Regions from separate parts of the Nonomuraea sp. NPDC048881 genome, predicted to be linked through region 1. Evidence: riboswitches for the same ligand, from Rfam matches in the RefSeq annotation. Region 1 holds a riboswitch; each other region holds the start of a gene.
What was found. A riboswitch is a leader RNA that binds a small molecule or an ion and turns the genes downstream of it on or off. The one in region 1 is predicted to bind cyclic di-AMP.
Positions count from the first base shown of each region.

Region 2: linked by a shared signal. The riboswitch ahead of AB0C33_RS16380 (hypothetical protein) and the one ahead of AB0C33_RS24185 (NlpC/P60 family protein) in region 1 are both predicted to bind cyclic di-AMP.
Region 3: linked by a shared signal. The riboswitch ahead of AB0C33_RS26355 (CHAP domain-containing protein) and the one ahead of AB0C33_RS24185 (NlpC/P60 family protein) in region 1 are both predicted to bind cyclic di-AMP.
Region 4: linked by a shared signal. The riboswitch ahead of AB0C33_RS33485 (hypothetical protein) and the one ahead of AB0C33_RS24185 (NlpC/P60 family protein) in region 1 are both predicted to bind cyclic di-AMP.

Region 1 covers NZ_JBEZGC010000006.1:446,063-450,245, forward strand. The annotation lists gene AB0C33_RS24175 (cytochrome P450) at 1-1,080, opposite strand, end outside; gene AB0C33_RS24180 (LuxR C-terminal-related transcriptional regulator) at 1,359-1,571, shown strand; gene AB0C33_RS24185 (NlpC/P60 family protein) at 1,659-2,702, opposite strand; cyclic di-AMP (ydaO/yuaA leader) riboswitch at 2,709-2,860, opposite strand; gene AB0C33_RS24190 (amino-acid N-acetyltransferase) at 3,148-3,717, shown strand; gene AB0C33_RS24195 (RDD family protein) at 3,803-4,183, shown strand, end outside.
Region 2 covers NZ_JBEZGC010000004.1:275,814-279,996, forward strand. The annotation lists gene AB0C33_RS16370 (hypothetical protein) at 1-228, shown strand, start outside; gene AB0C33_RS16375 (alpha/beta hydrolase) at 271-1,146, opposite strand; partial or broken gene AB0C33_RS16380 (hypothetical protein) at 1,432-1,860, opposite strand; cyclic di-AMP (ydaO/yuaA leader) riboswitch at 2,084-2,218, opposite strand; gene AB0C33_RS16385 (DUF5302 domain-containing protein) at 2,384-2,584, opposite strand; gene AB0C33_RS16390 (MDR family MFS transporter) at 2,632-4,086, opposite strand; gene AB0C33_RS16395 (PadR family transcriptional regulator) at 4,143-4,183, shown strand, end outside.
Region 3 covers NZ_JBEZGC010000007.1:307,713-311,895, forward strand. The annotation lists gene AB0C33_RS26345 (glycosyl hydrolase family 18 protein) at 1-1,507, opposite strand, end outside; gene AB0C33_RS26350 (luciferase family protein) at 1,750-2,097, shown strand; cyclic di-AMP (ydaO/yuaA leader) riboswitch at 2,358-2,495, shown strand; gene AB0C33_RS26355 (CHAP domain-containing protein) at 2,510-3,223, shown strand; gene AB0C33_RS26360 (TetR/AcrR family transcriptional regulator) at 3,275-3,823, opposite strand; gene AB0C33_RS26365 (nuclear transport factor 2 family protein) at 3,921-4,183, shown strand, end outside.
Region 4 covers NZ_JBEZGC010000011.1:13,055-17,237, forward strand. The annotation lists gene AB0C33_RS33475 (DeoR/GlpR family DNA-binding transcription regulator) at 193-972, shown strand; gene galT (galactose-1-phosphate uridylyltransferase) at 969-2,039, shown strand; cyclic di-AMP (ydaO/yuaA leader) riboswitch at 2,108-2,246, shown strand; gene AB0C33_RS33485 (hypothetical protein) at 2,252-3,229, shown strand; gene sigJ (RNA polymerase sigma factor SigJ) at 3,245-4,153, opposite strand.

The DNA of each region.
Region 1 (4,183 bases):
CCGGGCCAGCCCGCGCAGCACCACGTTCTCCTTGTACGGCGGCTCCGGATCGGCGGCCTCCATCTTCGGCGCCGCCGCGGCCAGCGCCGACAGCGCGATCTCGCCTTCCATCCTGGCCAGCGTCGCGCCCAGGCAGAAGTGCAGGCCGAGCCCGAAGGCCAGGTGGCGGCCGGGCTCGCGGCCGGGGTCGAACCGGTCGGGATCGGCGAACACGGCGGGATCGCGATTGGCCGCGCCGATCGGCACGAGCACGGCCGAGCCCGCGGGCACCGGCGTCCCGCCGAGTTCCCGGTCCTCCAGCGCGATCCTGGAGGTGAGCTGGACCGGCGGATCGAAGCGCAGCACCTCCTCCACGACCTCCCTCGGGCGCTCGGCGGCGCGGTGCAGCAGGTCGTGCCGCAGCAGGTTCAGCACGCCGTTCGCGATGAGGTTGACGGTGGTCTCGTGGCCGGCCACGAGCAGCAGCACGCAGGTCGCCAGCAACTCGGCCTCGGTGAGCTCCTCGACGTGTGCGAGTGCGCTCAGGAGGTCCTCGCCGGGACGCTCGCGCCGCCGCGCGATCAGGTGGCGGAAGTAGTCGCGGAACTCGTTCCTGGAACGCTCCGTTTCCGACATGAGGGCGTCTGTCAGCATCGGGTCAAGTCCGCGGGCAAGGGCCTCGCTCCATCCGCGGAAGCGGTCGTGGTCCTCCGGCGGCACCCCGAGCATCTCGCTGATCACCATCACCGGCAGCGGGTACGCGAAGCCGGAAATCAGCTCCGCCTCCTCCGGCAGCCGCCCGATCAGGTCGGCGGTGATCTCCTCGATCCGCGGCCTGAGACGGGCCACCATGCGCGGCGTGAACGCGCGGCTGACCAGAGCACGCAACCGGGTGTGATCGGGCGGGTCCATGAGCAGGAACGACCGGCCGGGCTGACCTGCCTCTTCCTGCGCGGGAGGGGACGTTCCGTGACCGAACCCGGGGTCGCGCAGCACGGCCGCGCACAACTCGTACGTGGTCACGACGAGCAGCCCGCCGCGCGTTCTGAAGATCGGCCCGGCGGCTCGCAGCTCGCGATATCGGACGTACGGATCGCGCACAAATTGCGGATCCGAGGGATCAAAACCCAGCACGTCGGTGGCGCTCATCGGAGGTGGAACCGGGCCGCCGAATTGATCGTTTGGACCGTTCATAGCGGACCACGGCGTGCCAACATATGCGGAGTACGTCACATATAAGTGATCATGTCAATAGCGCTGGTCAAGGGCGCCGATTGTCGCGCTTGACGACCTTTCCGCGATGCGTTTACCTTCACCGAGACGAGCGGCTTTGCTTCGCCTGAAAGGTCCGAGTTCTGCTGTTTGGGGGAGGGCTCCCGGTGGATGTGCTCACAGAAGGCGTTGAGCTGAGCCACGCGGATTTGGCGTTACTGGCCGAGCTGGCCAGGGGAGTGACGGTCGATCGGGTCGGCAGGCGGCTGGATATCAGCGGACGGACCGTACGGCGCAGGCTGAGGGGCATCTGCGACCGCATCGGCGTGGCCACGGCGATCGAGGCCGTGGCATGGGCGGCGCGCCGCCAGCTCATCTAGCGGCGCTCAGCAGGTGGCGCGCATCATCCAGTGACGCTGGGCGAAGTGGCGCTGGGCGAAGTGGCGCTGGGCGAAGTGGCGCGCGGGTCAGTCCGCGATGCGCACGCCGCCGGCGAACGGCCGCCCGCCGATCGGGGCGACCCGCACGACGTCACCCGTCCGCGGAGCGTGGACCATCATGCCGCCGCCGATGTAGATGCCGACGTGGTGCAGGTCGCTGTAGAAGAACACCAGGTCGCCGGGGCGCAGCTGGTCGCGGCTGACCTGCCTGCCGGCCGTCCACTGGTCGCCGGTGTAGTGGGGGAGCGAGATGCCCACGCGCTGGTAGGCGGCCATCACCAGCCCGGAGCAGTCGTAGGAGCGCGGCCCTTCGGCGCCCCACACGTACGGCTTGAGCTGCTGGGTGAGGGCCCACTTGACGGCCTGGGCGGCCTTGCCGTCGCCGATGACCGGCAGGTTGACGCGCACGGCCCGGGTGCCGGGACGGCCGGCCTCGCCGACGGCCCGCCGGTAGAGGTTGCTCTCGACCTTGGCGACCAGCTTGGTGATCTTCGAGCGCCTGCTCTCCAGATCGGTGACGATCTTCTGGACCTCGGCGATGCGGGTCTTGGCGCCGGCCCTGGCCCGCTCGGCGGCCTCCATGGCCCTGGCGAGCTGGTTGACCTCCTCGCCCTGCTGCTGTTCGAGCGCGTACGTGGTCGCGGCCCGGTCGAGGAAGGTCTCGGGGTCGCCGGACTGGGCGAAGGCCAGGGCCTTGTCCAGGCCACCGGTGATGTAGGCGTTCTGGGCGAGCAGCGAGGCCCTGGCGCGCTTGGCGGCCAGATCGGACTCGCTGGTGGCCAGGATCTTCTGGGCGGAGTCGTTGGCCTTCTGGGCGGCCTTCAGCCGTTCGCGCTGCTCGTTGTACTGCTCGGCCAGCGTCTCGATCTCTTCGTGCAGCTTCTCCACCTGGTCGGAGAGCTCGGAGAGCGACGGCTTCGGGTCGGCGGCGGCGGAACCGACGGGGACGGCGAACAGCATCGCGGCGACGGTCACGCCGATGACGCCGAGGCGGCGTGCGCGCCTGGCCTGCTCCTGGGGGCGGGCGTGCCTGCCCCCGGACTTCCCCGAGCGGTCGAACGTCCGCTTCACCAACCGAGCTCCTCTCATCGACGCCGGCCGGGTTAGCTGACGGGTTCGGGCCGGAGCAGCCCTACCGAGATGGTCGGATTCACCCCAAGTGGTGGCGCCAGGTGCTCGCCGCCGTTGGTTCCCCGGCTTCCCTTGCGGGAATTGGGCGTGTCTTTCCGCGCGCATTACGCGGAGAACATCGTCGCTGGACACTAATGCACTCCGGGTTCACGCTCAACCGGAACTGCCGAGTCTGTAGAGGTTTCACAACTGAAGGGTCACAAGGTGATCTCGTGGGTAGCCGTACGGAAGCGGGCTTCTGCACCTTTTGTCCAGCATTCGGGGTGCTGAGGTCTGGAGGAAAGCTCCAAGTCGGCTCGTGTTCATCTGACCACGGGATGTGATGAGATGCCCGAGACGTGGGATTTAGGGCCGAGCCGTAATGAGATCTGTACCCTGGAGAGCCATGGAGCAGGTGGCCGAAGTGGCAGTCCCCGAGACCGCGGTCGTGGTCAGGCGTGCGCGCACGCCCGACGTGCGTGCGATCAGGCGTCTCGTGGACACCTACGCGGGCGCGGGGCCGCGGCTCCTGGAGAAGGCCACGGTCACGCTGTACGAGGACGTCCAGGAGTTCTGGGTGGCCGAGCGCGGCGGGGAGGTCGTCGGCTGCGGCGCGCTCCACGTGCTCTGGGAGGACCTCGCCGAGGTCCGTACGGTGGCCGTCGATCCCGCGTGCCGGGGGCTGGGTGTGGGGCGGCGGATCGTCTCGGCGCTCGTCCGGCAGGCGAAGGATCTGGGGCTGCGGCGTGTATTCTGTCTGACTTTTGAGGTCGACTTCTTCGCGAGGCACGGTTTCCGCCCCATCCAGGGCACACCGGTCTCACCCGAGGTCTACGCCGAGTTGCTGGCCTCGTACGACGAGGGTGTGGCGGAGTTCCTTGATCTGGAACACGTCAAACCGAACACCCTTGGCAACACCCGCATGCTGCTGCATCTGACATCGGGTGACGCGGACCTTGACCACTTGGAAAGGTGATTGTTGATACCTATGTCGATACGTTGGGCAGCACAGGCATGTGTCCTGACACGTGCCACATGCGCACTCGAAGCGAGGTGACACGGTGAGCACCGGACAGCCGCCGTACCCACAGGACGATTCCGGCGAGAACCCCGAGTACGGTCAGCACCACGGCCGTCGGCCCGGCGAGCCCGACCCGGACGTGACTGTGGTCGGCTACCGGGCGGACGATGCCTTCGGCCAGCCCCCGTACGGTCAGCAGCAGCAACAGGGCTATGGCCAGCAACAGCAGTACGGCCAGCAACCACAGCAGTACGGCCAGCAGCAGGGCTACGGCCAGCAGCCCCAGTACGGCCAGCAGGCCGCCCCGGGTCAGCAGGGCTACGGCCAGCAGCAGGGCTACGGCCAGCAGCCGCAGTCCTCGGGCCAGCAGTACACGCAGCCCGGCTACGGCCAGGAGGCCCAGTACGGCCAGCAGGCCGCC
Region 2 (4,183 bases), on a different contig from region 1:
AACACCGAGGTCATCAAGGCCAAACTGCGCACGATGGACTCGCTGGGCCTCAAGGACGGCATCGAGGACATCCTGATCACGCTGACCGCCCAGTACCACATCATCCGCCCGCTGACCGGTCGCAGCGGCAAGGGCCTGTTCCTCTACCTCGCCCTCGACCGCAACCGGGCCAACCTGGCCCTGGCCCGGCACATGCTCAAGGTCATCGAGGAGAAGCTGGAGCTCTGACCGGCCCGCGCAGCGAGGCTCCGCGGCGGGTCATGCGGCGGGTCACGCGGCGGGCTCGGGCCGGGCGGGCGTCGCGGAGCCGGTGTGGGCGGTGATCTCGGCGACGATCGCGGGCCAGAGGGCGCGGGGCAGGTCGTGGCCCATGCCGGGGTAGGTGACCAGGCGGGCACCCGGGATGGCGGCGGCCGTGGCCCGCCCGCCGGCGAGCGGCACGAGCTGGTCGTCCTCGCCGTGGATGACCAGCGCGGGCACCTTCAGCCCGCCCAGCGCGGACGTGCGGTCGCCGGAGGCCATGATGGCGGCGAGCTGGCGGGCCGTGCCGGCCGGGTCGTGGCAGCGGTCGAAGGCGAGCCCGGCCAGCCTGGTGACGCGTTCGCGGTCCAGCTCCCAGCCGGGGGACCCGAGCACGGCCCAGGTCGTCAGCGCGCCGGCGACGACCCCCTCGCGGTCGGTCGCGGGCTTGGCGAAGAGCACCGCGGCGGCCGCCTCGGTCGGCGGGGCCGCCTGCGGGCCGGGCGTGGACATGATCGAGGTCAGGCTCAGCACGCGAGCGGGGTGCCGGATGGCCAGCGCCTGGGCGATCATCCCGCCCATCGAGGCGCCGACGACGTGCGCCGCGGGCAGGCCCAGGACGTCCATGAGCCCGGCGCTGTCGTCGGCCAGGTCGTCCAGCACGTACGGCGAGGGCGCGCCCCATGCGGGCACGCCCTCGTCGTGGAGATGGGTGGACAGGCCCGCGTCGCGGTTGTCGAACCTGACGACGTGGTGGCCCTGCTCGGCCAGGAGTTCGCAGAACTCGTCGTCCCAGTGGATGAGCTGGGCGCCGAGTCCCATGATGAGCAGCAGGGGCCTGCCCGCGGGTGAGCCGAAGCTCTCGTAGGCGATCTCGATGCCGTTGGCGGCTGCGCGCTGGATCACAGCGACCAGAATGTCATTCTAGTCGCGAGGCGTAAAGAGCGGTCTGTCCGGAGATCAGTCGTTGAGGAGCTTGCGCAGGCGCTCGCCGCCGAGCACCACGCCGCCGCCGGCCAGCACGAGCACGCCGGCCATGACGGTGCCGCCCATCGCGACGGTCTTCCCGACCTGGCCGCCGGCGGAACCGGCCGCGTCCTCGGCGGGCTTGTCGGCCAGCACCTTGGGAGGCTCGGCCGGGTTGTCGTCGAACCTGCCCCACGCGCCGGTGGAGAAGGCCACGGGGTAGTTCTTCTTGCCCTTGCCGTCGCCCCACTTGGTGATGACGTAGTCGATCTTGATGTGGCCCTGGCCGCCGTTGCCGTCCACGCCGAGCGTGTCGGGGTTGAAGGTGCCGCCGGTCAGCTCGGCGAAGGTCTTGGCGTCGAGGTCGAGCATGACGCCACGGCTGGAGGGCTCGCCGGGGCCGCGGTCGCCCACGAAGAACGGCATCTTCTTGCCGTTGTAGGTCACGTAGCCCTCGGTCATGAGGGGCCAGCTCGGGCTGGCGGCCAGGCCCTTCTGCATGGGCTTGCCGCTGGCGGGGAGGCCGGTGTCGCCGGCCCGGCCGGAGGAGTCGTCCCAGAAGTAGGAGGCCTTCGTGGAACCCTTGAGCAGGATCTTCTGGTCGTCGCCGGTGTCGGCGTGGGCGCCGGTGGCGGAGATCGTCAGCGCGCCCATGGCGGACACGGACAGCAGGGCGAGAGAGCGCAGGCCAAATCGAGACATGAAGCAGTGAAGTCCTTCGCGAGGGGACAGGGGGAACGCGCGTGACTACGGTGCGTAACCGGGCAGAGCGCCGAAAGGGTGGTTACGCGGCGCGTGGGGGAAGTCAGGGAAGAGACCGCTCAGCAGGCGGTCGTCACTACACTGTCCGGGGGTACGACGAGGTGGTACATGCGTGAAGTCCTCTCCATCTCGCCTACCGGGTTAGCTGACGGGTTCGGGCGTGGAGATGCCCTACCGGCACATGGCCGGATTCACCCCAATGAGATGGGTCCCCGGTTCCCGACAAGTCGGGATTCGGCGCCAGCTGTCGTCCCTCTCCTGGTAGGGACTACGCCACCAGCTGGTAATTGGTTAAGACGGTACCCAGAGATTCGGACAAATACAAACGAATCGTCATGAACCGGGTAAAGATCTACCTATCGAGGTAAAGAGAAAGGGGGCACGGCATGCCGTACCCCCTGCTAAATCGGACCTTTCAGCCGCCGCTCTTGCGCCTGAAGGATCTTTTACTCGCTGCCGGACCGTGCGCCCCGTGGATCTTCGACGGGTCCACGCCCCTGCCACCCGCGGCCGAGTCGGCCTGCTGCCCGCGCTTGCGTTCCAACGCCTCGCGGAACTTGCGCTTCATCTCGTCCTCGGGAGTCTCGCTGACTTCCGGCTCCGGTGTTTCCGCCATGAGGACCTCCTGGTTCTGGGGACATCCACAGCTTCGCACGACGTCGCTTACGACGCGAAACCGGCCTCCACTCTGCTTTCCGCCGCGGGCGCCTGCTCCAGCCGCCTGCCAGGCATCATGACCAGCGCGACCAGGGCGATCACCGCGCCCGCCACGCCCAGCGACGGGATGACCACGGCCGCCGCCGAGGCGTGCGCGGCCGCGAGCCCGTGGACCGGCGCGTCCGTGGTGATGACCGACGTGTACGCGGTGCCGGCCAGCGCCAGCGCCACCGAGCCGCCGATCTGCCGGAAGAAGGTGAGGTTGGCCGAGGCCGTGCCGATGTACCGCGGCGCGACGGCCTGCTGCACGGCCACGGTCAGCCCCGACAACATCGGCCCCATGCCGAGCCCGAGCAGCGCCATCCACCCGGCCAGCAGCAGGCCGTCGGTGCGCACGGTGAGGTTCAGGCAGAGCAGGCTGCCGGCCACCAGCAGGAACGGCGCCCCGACCAGCCACGGCTTGTACGTGCGCGTCCTGGACATCAGCGTGCCCATGAGCGCGCTGCCCGCCACCATCGCCAGCGTCATCGGGTAGATCCTCAGCCCGGACTCGGTGGCGCTGACGCCCAGCGCCTGCTGGAAGTAGCGCGGCAGGAACACCACGCCGGCGTACATGCAGAAGGCGGTGAAGAACGAGGTCGCGTTGACCAGCGTGTACGTACGGTCCCGGAACAGGTGCATCGGCATGACCGGGTTCGCCGCCCGCAGCTCGACCAGCACGAACGCGGCCAGCAGGACCAGCGCCAGCAGGATCGGCCCGGCCACGGGCGGGGAGGTCCAGGAGTTGCCGTCCAGGCCCTTCTCGGTCAGGCCGAGCAGCAGGGCGCTGATGGCCACGCTGAACACCGCGATGCCCGCGTAGTCCGGCCGGCCCCCGCCGCCGGTGCCCGGACGGAACGGCAGCCGCAGCACCACGATCGCGATCAGCACGATCCCGAGCGGCACGTTCACGTAGAAGGCCCACCGCCAGCTCGCGTGGTCGGTGAACAACCCGCCCAGGAAGGGCCCGGCCAGGTACGTCAACGCCATCACGCCGCCGAGCGCGCCCTGCACGCGGGCGCCGTTGCGTCCGGGCGGGAACATCTCCATCACCAGGGCCAGCGACAGCGGCAGCAACGCGCCCGCGCCCAGCCCCTGCACGGCGCGGAAGGCGATGAGCTGGGTCATGTCCTGGGCGAGCCCGCACAACGCCGATCCGACGACGAACACCGACATCCCGACGAGCAGCAGCGGCTTCCTGCCGTGCTGGTCGGACAGCCTGCCGTACAGCGGCACGGTGACGGTGGAGGTGAGCAGATAGGCCGTGACCACCCAGGTGTAGAGCCGGGTGCCGCCCAGCTCGCCGGTGATGCGGGGCAGCGCGGTGCCGACGATCGTCTGGTCGAGCATCGCCAGGAACATCCCGCCGAGCACCGCCAGCAACACCAGCCCGTTGCCCTTGGTCTTCATGTCATTAGTCACAGGTGAAGATTGATATGTAAGAGCTGACATGTCAAGCCTTCGCTATGCTGGCGGGCATGTCCCTGCGGATCGCGCTCCTCGGCCTGCTCGCCACCAA
Region 3 (4,183 bases), on a different contig from region 1:
GCGCGTCCCAGCCGCCGAAGAAGTCGTACGTCATGACGTTGTACCAGTCGACGTACTGGGCGGCGCCGCCGTAGTCGGCCGCGTCGATCTTGCCGCCGTCGTTGCCGTCGGCGGTGATGGCCGCGGTGACCAGGTTGTTCGCGCCGAAGCGGGAGCGCAGCGCGGACATCACGTTCTTGAACGCCGCCGCGCCGCTGGTGTCACAGGTCAGGCCGCAGGCGTTCGGGTACTCCCAGTCGATGTCGATGCCGTCGAAGACGTCGGCCCAGCGGGGGTCCTCCACCAGCTTGTAGCAGGAGTCGGCGAAGGCGGTCGGGTTCTGCGCCGCCTGGCCGAAGCCGCCGGACCAGGTCCAGCCGCCGAAGGAGAAGAGCACCTTCAGGTTGGGGTACTTCTTCTTCAGCTTGCGCAGCTGGTTGAAGTTGCCGCGCAGCGCGCCGTTGTCCCAGGTGTCGGCGACGCCGTCGACGCTCTCGCCCGCCTGGTAGAAGCGGTCGTAGTCGGCGTAGCTGTCGCCGATCGTGCACTGCCCGTTCTGCACGTTGCCGAACGCGTAGTTGATGTGGGTCAGCTTGGCCGCCGAGCCGCTGGTGTCGATGTTCTTGACGTGGTAGCCGCGCTGGTAGATGCCCCACTGGACGAAGTAGCCCAGCACCTTGTTGCCGCCGCCACCGCCGCCGCCCGTGGTGGTCGCGGTGATCTGGTTGCTGTCGGCCGAGCGGTTGCCCGCCGCGTCACGCGCGCGCACGGTGTAGTTGTAGGGGGTGTTGGCGCTGAGGCCGGTGTCGTTGTACGTGGTGCCCGTGACGGTGGTGACCAGGGTGCCGCCGCGGTAGACCTCGTAGCCGGTGACCGCCACGTTGTCGGTGGAGGCGTTCCAGGCCAGCGAGACGCTGTTGTTGCTGACGCCGGTCGAGCGCAGGTTGCCGGGGACCGACGGCGGTGTCTTGTCGTCGCCGCCACCGCCGCCGGTGGTCGTCGCGGAGATCTGGTTGCTGTTGGCCGAGCGGTTGCCGGCCGCGTCACGCGCGCGCACGGTGTAGCTGTAGGCCGTGTTCGCGGTGAGGCCGGTGTCGTTGTACGTGGTGCCCGTGACGGTGGTGACCAGGGTGCCGCCGCGGTAGACCTCGTAGCCGGTCACGGCCACGTTGTCGGTGGAGGCGTTCCAGGCCAGGGCCACGCTCGTGTCCGTGACGCCGGTCGAGCGCAGGTTGCCCGGCACGGACGGCGCGGTCGTGTCGCTGCCGCCGCCGCCGGAGACCTTCCACAGCGCCGCCACGTTCGGCGGCTCCCAGCCGGGCTGGGAGGTGTGCGCCTGGAGACAGACGTAGTCGACGCCGTTGTAGGTGACGACCGTGCCCGCCGTGTAGGCGGTCCACGGGGCCCAGGCCGCCGCGTACGCCACCGTGCTGGCGGAGGCGAGCGCTGGGGCGGCCACGGCCGCGGTGAGAGGCAGGGCCAATGCCGCCATTCCCGCCAGGACCTTGCTCAGAATGGTGTGCTTCATGTCGCTCCGACATCCGTTGGGGGGTGTGTGGGGAGTGGGATGGGAGACTTCTGGGGAAACTATTAGGAAAGTTTCCTTTAAGTTGTGAATCGACGGTAGCTTCTGCCTGGGGGAGCGTCAATACGTATCGGTCAGGCGTCCGTAATCGTGCCGGTCAGACCCTGGGCGCGCCCGTTCACGAGGGGATAACGGTTCAGGAACGGGGGCTGACGGCGGGGTGAGCCGTGGCTCAGCATTGGAGCGTGGCAGGAATCTCCGCCTGGCGGCGGACGCCCACGCGACGCGGGCCCTACGTGGTCCGCGCGGTCGCGGAGTTACGGTCCTGGCCGTCGCTGAACGTCAGCGGCACCGGTCAGCAGGTCACCTTCGCCGTACACGGAACCGAGATCCTGCGCCTGGCCGGCCGGGACGAGATCCACGTACGGCTCACCGCCCCCGCCATCGGCCGCCTGGAGCCGTACCTGCGGGCGTGCGACCAGGTCCATGCCTGCCGCGACCGCGCCTGGGTCGCCGTGCAGGTCGACGCCGAGCCCGATCTGGAATTGTTGCTGGCGCTCACGAGTGTGGCGATAAAGGCGCACGTGGCGTGAACCGATTCGGTGCGTAGCGTTTCTCCCACGCACCGTCGAATTCATTGCCGCCATTTGCCTGGGAATTACTCGCCGGGTAGCTTGGTTGTACACAGCCGAACGGGGAGTCGTCCCAGGTAGGGATGGCATTGCCTGGGAATTACCCAAGCGGGACCCGTGTTGTACAGAGTCGATGCGGACATCCCCGCATCCGGGCGTCGCACATATACCTTCAGGCCCTTTCCCGGGCCCGGGAAGACGATGCGTCAGCCCTTTGCCTGACCAAGAGACCGCTGAATCCGCCTGTGCGCGGAACCGGGGACCCATGTGTCCAATGGGGTGAATCGGCACCGTGGTGCCGTAGGGCAGCTTCCCGCCCGAACCCGTCAGCTAACCCGGCAAGCGGCACGGAAGCTCAAGGAGTAACACCCTCATGGCCAAGCACCGTCTTCACCGTGCCTACAAGCTCGACCTCGCCAAGATCGCTCTCGGCGCGACCACCGTCGCCGGCGTGCTCGGCACGCACGCGGCAGTGAACGCCGACACCGCCACCGCCCACACCGCCACCCAGACCGCCAAGGTCGCCGGCGTGGCCGCCCAGCCGCGCGTCGCGCAGAACCGCGTCGCCGACGAGAGCGCCAAGGGCAAGGTCAACGTCACCGCCGCCCAGGTGCTGGCCACGGCCCGCGCCCAGGTCGGCACCTCCGAGGACGCCAACGGCGGCGGCACCAAGTTCCAGAAGTGGTACGCCGACTCGCAGCGCGCCGCCGAGACCGCCGCGCGTGACGGCGGCAACCGCGCCATGTACCTGAACGCCCCCTGGTGCTCGATGTTCGTCTCCTGGGTCGGCGAGCAGACCGGCGCCCGCCCGCAGGTCGGCTGGGACGCCTACACCGTGACCCACGCCAAGTGGTTCGCCGCCAACGACCGCTGGGGCACCGAGGCCAAGCCGGGCGCCGTCGTCTTCTTCTCCTGGAGCGGCAGCAAGAGCCTGAACGACATCCAGCATGTCGGCTTCGTCGTCAAGGACAACGGCGACGGCACGATCTCCACGATCGAGGGCAACACCGGCAACGGCAAGGTCGAGCAGCGTGTCCGCCCGACCTCCCAGGTCGTCGGCTACGGCTACCCGTCGTACGCCGCCTGATCCTGCCAAGCAAAGAGCGCATTCCCCGCGGGGAGTGCGCTCTTTCGCGTTTCAGGGCCGCCGGTGCCGGTGGACCAGGACCGCCGCGGCCTGCCCGGCCGAGCGGGCCGCGCCCGGCTCCTCGGAGATCATCGCGGTGACCGTGGCGCCGTCGATCAGGGTGAGCAACTGCTCGGCGAGCAGGCCGGGGTCCCCGGCTCCGGCCTCCTCGGCGAGCGAGCGCAGGTAGGCGCGCAGGCGCTCCTTGTGCTCGCGCACCGCCGTGCGGACGGCGGCCGAACCGGCGCCCAGCTCGGCGAAGGCGTTGGCGAACCCGCAGCCGCGGAAGCCGTCCTCGGCGAACCAGCGTTCCAGCCACGCGAAGACCGCCGGGATGCGGTCGCCGGCGTCGGCCACGTACGCGGTGAGCGAGGCCATCCAGCGTTCGTCGCGCCGCCGCAGATAGGCCACGACCAGCGCCTCCTTCGACGGGAAACACTGGTAGAGGCGTTTCAGCGAGACGCCGGAGGCGGCCCGGATCTCGTCCATGCCGACCGCCTGCACGCCGCGGCGGTAGAACAGGTCGCCCGCGGCGTCCAGCAGCCGCTGCTCGTGATCCATGACACCCCTCCAGGTGCTTGCCGCGGAGAACGATCGTTCTCTACGCTAGCGCACAACCCGGGAGAACGCCAGTTCTCTCGATCGGAGAGGACCGCCCATGACCCGCCCGCCCGTCCCGCCGTTCACCGAGGAGACCGCCCGGATCAAGGTCCAGGCCGCCGAGGACGCCTGGAACACCCGCGACCCCGACCGCGTCGCGCTCGCGTACACCGAGGACTCCGTGTGGCGCAACCGGGGCGAGTTCGTCACCGGCCGCGCCGAGATCGCGGAGTTCCTGCGCCGCAAGTGGGCCCGCGAGCTGGACTACGCCCTGCGCAAGGAGCTGTGGGCGGTCACCGGCGACCGCATCGCCGTGCGCTT
Region 4 (4,183 bases), on a different contig from region 1:
CGTGGTTCGCCTTCTTCTTCTTGCGCGCCCTGCCCTTGCGTGCACGTTTCGCCATGGGCTCACCTCCGACGGTCGGGATCGTGACCTACAAGGTCTCCCCTGCCCGCGGGCCGCACAAGCGATACGCCGTGACCTAACATTCCTCAACAAACTCGTGTCATAATTTGGTGGAATCTGTTGGAAGGGGTGGGCGTGCTCGCACAGCAGCGTCAGCAGACGATCCTCGAACGCGTACGCAGCAGCGGCGGCGTCCGGGTGGCCGACCTCGTGCGCGAGCTCGGCGTCTCCGACATGACGATACGCCGCGACCTTGAGGTGCTGGCCGAGCGCGGGCTGCTGGAGAAGGTCCACGGCGGCGCGACGGCCCTCGGCCCCGGCTCGACCGAGGAGCCCGGCTTCACCGCCAAGTCCGCCCGCCAGCAGCAGGAGAAGGAGGCCATCGCGCGGCACGCGGCCACCCTCGTACGGCCGGGCACCGCCGTGGCCCTCTCCGCCGGCACCACCACGTGGGCGCTGGCCCACCACCTCGTCGCGGTGGCCGAGCTGACCGTGATCACCAACTCGATCCCCGTCGCCGAGGTCTTCCACCGCAACCCGCGCGCCGACCGCACGGTCGTGCTGACCGGCGGCGTGCGCACGCCCTCCGACGCGCTCGTCGGCCCCGTGGCGGTGGCGGCCATCCGCCGCCTGCACGTGGACACGCTCTTCCTCGGGGTGCACGGCATGAGCCTGCGCGCCGGGTTCACCACGCCCAACCTGCTGGAGTCCGAGACCGACAGGGAGCTGGTGGCCGCGGCGCACCGGCTGGTGGTCCCCGCCGACCACACCAAATGGAACACGGTCGGCATCAGCACGATCGCCGAGCTGACCGAGGCCGACGTGGTCATCAGCGACGCGGGGCTGCCCGAGGAAGCACGCACCGAGCTGGCCGAACGGGCCGGAGAACTGATCATCGCGGAGGGCACGCCTTGAAGCGCACCATCACCCACCTGGCAGACGGCCGAGAGCTGATCTACTTCGACCGGCGCGACGACGCCGACCGGAGCGCGATCGACCGGCGGCCGCTCGATCCGCGGCCGGTGGCCTCCGAGCTGCGCTACGACCCGCTGACCGAGGAGTGGATCGCGATCGCCGGCCACCGGCAGACGCGGACGTTCCTGCCGCCGGCCGACGAGTGCCCGTTGTGCCCGTCGTCCGCCACGCGGGCGTCGGAGATCCCGGCCCATGACTATGACGTGGTGGTGTTCGAGAACCGCTTCCCCTCTTTCTCCGGAAATTTTGGGACTTACGGGGATGTCGGCGGCCTGAGTGAGGTGCGGCCGGGTGTCGGACGTTGTGAGGTGGTGTGCTTCACCTCCGACCACTCCTCCTCCTTCTCCAGGCTCTCCAATGCGCAGGTCAGGCTGGTCATGGAGGCGTGGGCCGACCGCACGGCGGAGCTGTCCGGCATGGAGGGCGTCGAACAGGTGTTCTGCTTCGAGAACCGGGGCGAGGAGATCGGCATCACGCTCCCCCACCCGCACGGGCAGATCTACGCCTATCCCTACGTGACCCCGCGCACCAAGCTCCAGCTGGGGGCCGCCTCTCGGCACACGGGCGGCAACCTGTTCGCCGACGTGCTGGCCGCCGAGCAGGCCGCCGGCACGCGGGTGGTGGCCGCCAACGAGCTCTGGACGGCGTTCGTGCCGGCCGCCGCGCGCTGGCCGTTCGAGGTGCACGTGTATCCGCACCGGCAGGTGCCCGACCTGGCGGCGCTGTCGGAGGAGGAGCGGGCCGCGTTCGCGCCGCTGTACACCTCGGTGCTGCGGGCGCTCGACGCGCTGTTCGGGGTCGCGATGCCGTACATCTCGGCCTGGCACCAGGCGCCGGTGCGGTACGGCCGCGAGCTGGCCTACCTGCGCCTGGAGCTGTTCAGCATCAGGCGGGCGCCCGGGAAGCTGAAGTACCTGGCGGGCTCGGAGTCGGCCATGGGGGCCTTCGTCAACGACGTGCTGCCGGAGGAGGCGGCACGCATGTTGCGATCACGAATTGATCACTAATTGGTTTCTCATTAAAGTCGCATGACTCGTGATCTACCACTAATATCCCGTTAGACATCGGCCATAACGGTCGTTGTATGCCTAATCCCGGGCGTGTTGCCCGGGAGCCGGGGACCCATCGCATCCGGGGTGAATCCGCGCAAGTGGTAGGGACTGCTCCCGTGCCCGAACCCGTCAGCTAACCCGGCCGGCAGAGGGAGAGGAACAACCACGTGGCGGCTTCGTCCCCCGCGAGTCTTGCCGTCGGTCTCATCACCGCCACCGCCCTGCTCGTCCATCCGGCCGCCGCCTCGGTCTCCGGGGCAGCCGCCGTGGCGGCCGCGCCCAAGCCGTCCGAGGCGCAGCTGCGGGCCCAGCTCAAGGAGCTCAACCGCAAGGTCGACAAGCTCATCGAGACGTACAACCTCAAGCGGGTCGAGCTGGCCAAGGCCCAGCAGGCCGCCACCACGGCCCAGCAGCGGCTCACCGCCGCCGAGCAGGCGCTGGCCACGGCCGAGCAGCGGGTCGCCGAGATCGCCCGGCTGCGCTACCAGAACGGCGACACCTCCCTGCCGGCGTTCATGATGACCCCGGACGGCGGCGGCGCGGCCGTGCTCGAACAGCTCACCGCCGAGCAGCAGGCGGTCGTGGACAGCGTGGCCAAGGCCCGCGACGACCAGAAGAAGGCCGCCACGGCCGCCGCCGCGCTCGCGACGGAGCTGAAGGCGGGCACGGCGGAGGTGGCCGAGCAGCGCGACGACGCCCAGGACGTCATCGACGACATCAAGAAGAAGCTCCAGGACCTGGTGCCGTTCGGGCCGGGCAAGAAGTCCGACGGGAGCTGGGCGCCCGAGCTGCCGGCCGGCTCGGACAACATCACGCCGCGCACCCGGCTGATGCGCGCGCAGGTGCAGAAGAACTTCTCGCTGCCGTACGAGGTGGGCTGCTTCCGGTCCGGCTCCAGCGGCGAGCACCCGCTCGGCCGGGCCTGCGACTTCATGATGAGCACGGGCGGCACCATGCCGAGCGCCGTCAACAACGCCCTCGGCGACCGGCTGGCCGACTGGGCGCTGAAGAACAAGGCCAAGCTGGGCGTCAAGTACGTGATCTGGAAGCAGCGCATCAACCAGGGCTCGGGCTGGCGCTCGATGTCCGACCGCGGCAGCATCACCGAGAACCACTACGACCACGTGCACATCTCGATGAACTAGCCGCGGACCGGCAGCTCAGCGGATGCCGGTGAGCTTGTCGGGGTTGGTGACGGAGTAGACGGCGGCGATCCGGTCGCCCTCGGGCGTGAGATCGACGACGACCACGGCCAGCGGCCCGTCACCGGAGAAGACGAGCGCGCACGGGTCGCCGGCCACCCGCCGGTAACGCAGGTCCACCGCGCCCGGGGTCAGCGTCGCGGCGACGGACATGAACAGCGCCGCCACCTGGTCCCGGCCGTGGACCGGATGCAGGCTGGTGGCCGGTCCCTTGCCGCCGCCGTCGGTCCACAAGGTCACCTCCGGCGCCAGCACCTCCAGCAGGGCCCGCAGGTCACCGCCGAGGGCGGCCGCGGCGAACCGCTCGGTCACCTCGGCGTGGACGTCGGGCTGGGTCCGGTGACGAGGACGGCGCGCGTGGACGTGGCGGCGCGCGCGGGCCGCGAGCTGCCGGACCGCCGCGGGCGTGCGCCCGAGGATGTCGGCCGTCTCCGGGTGGCTGAATCCGAACACCTCGTGCAGCACGAAGACCGCTCGTTCCAGCGGTGACAGGGTCTCCAGCACGACCAGCACCGCCATCGACAACGACTCCCCGCTCTCGGCGGCGCCTCCGGTGTTGTCGGGGGCCGTGACCAGCGGTTCCGGCAGCCAGGGGCCGACGTAGGTCTCCTGCCGGCGGCTCAGGTCCGCCCGCCGGGCGAGCGCCTGGTTCACCGCGATCCGCACCAGGTAGGCCCGGACGTTCTCCACCGGTCCGGCGTCCGGCCTGCGGTGCCGGGCGGACCAGGCCAGCCACGCCTCCTGCAGCACGTCCTCGGTGTCGGCGACGCTGCCGAGCATGTTGTAGACCACGGAGAACAGCAGTTCCCGGTAGCCGAGGAACTGCTCGGTGGCGGCGTCGGCGGGGTGCCGCGGGGTCGGTGTCATGGCGTGCCTCCTCGTCTGTCGTAACCGAAG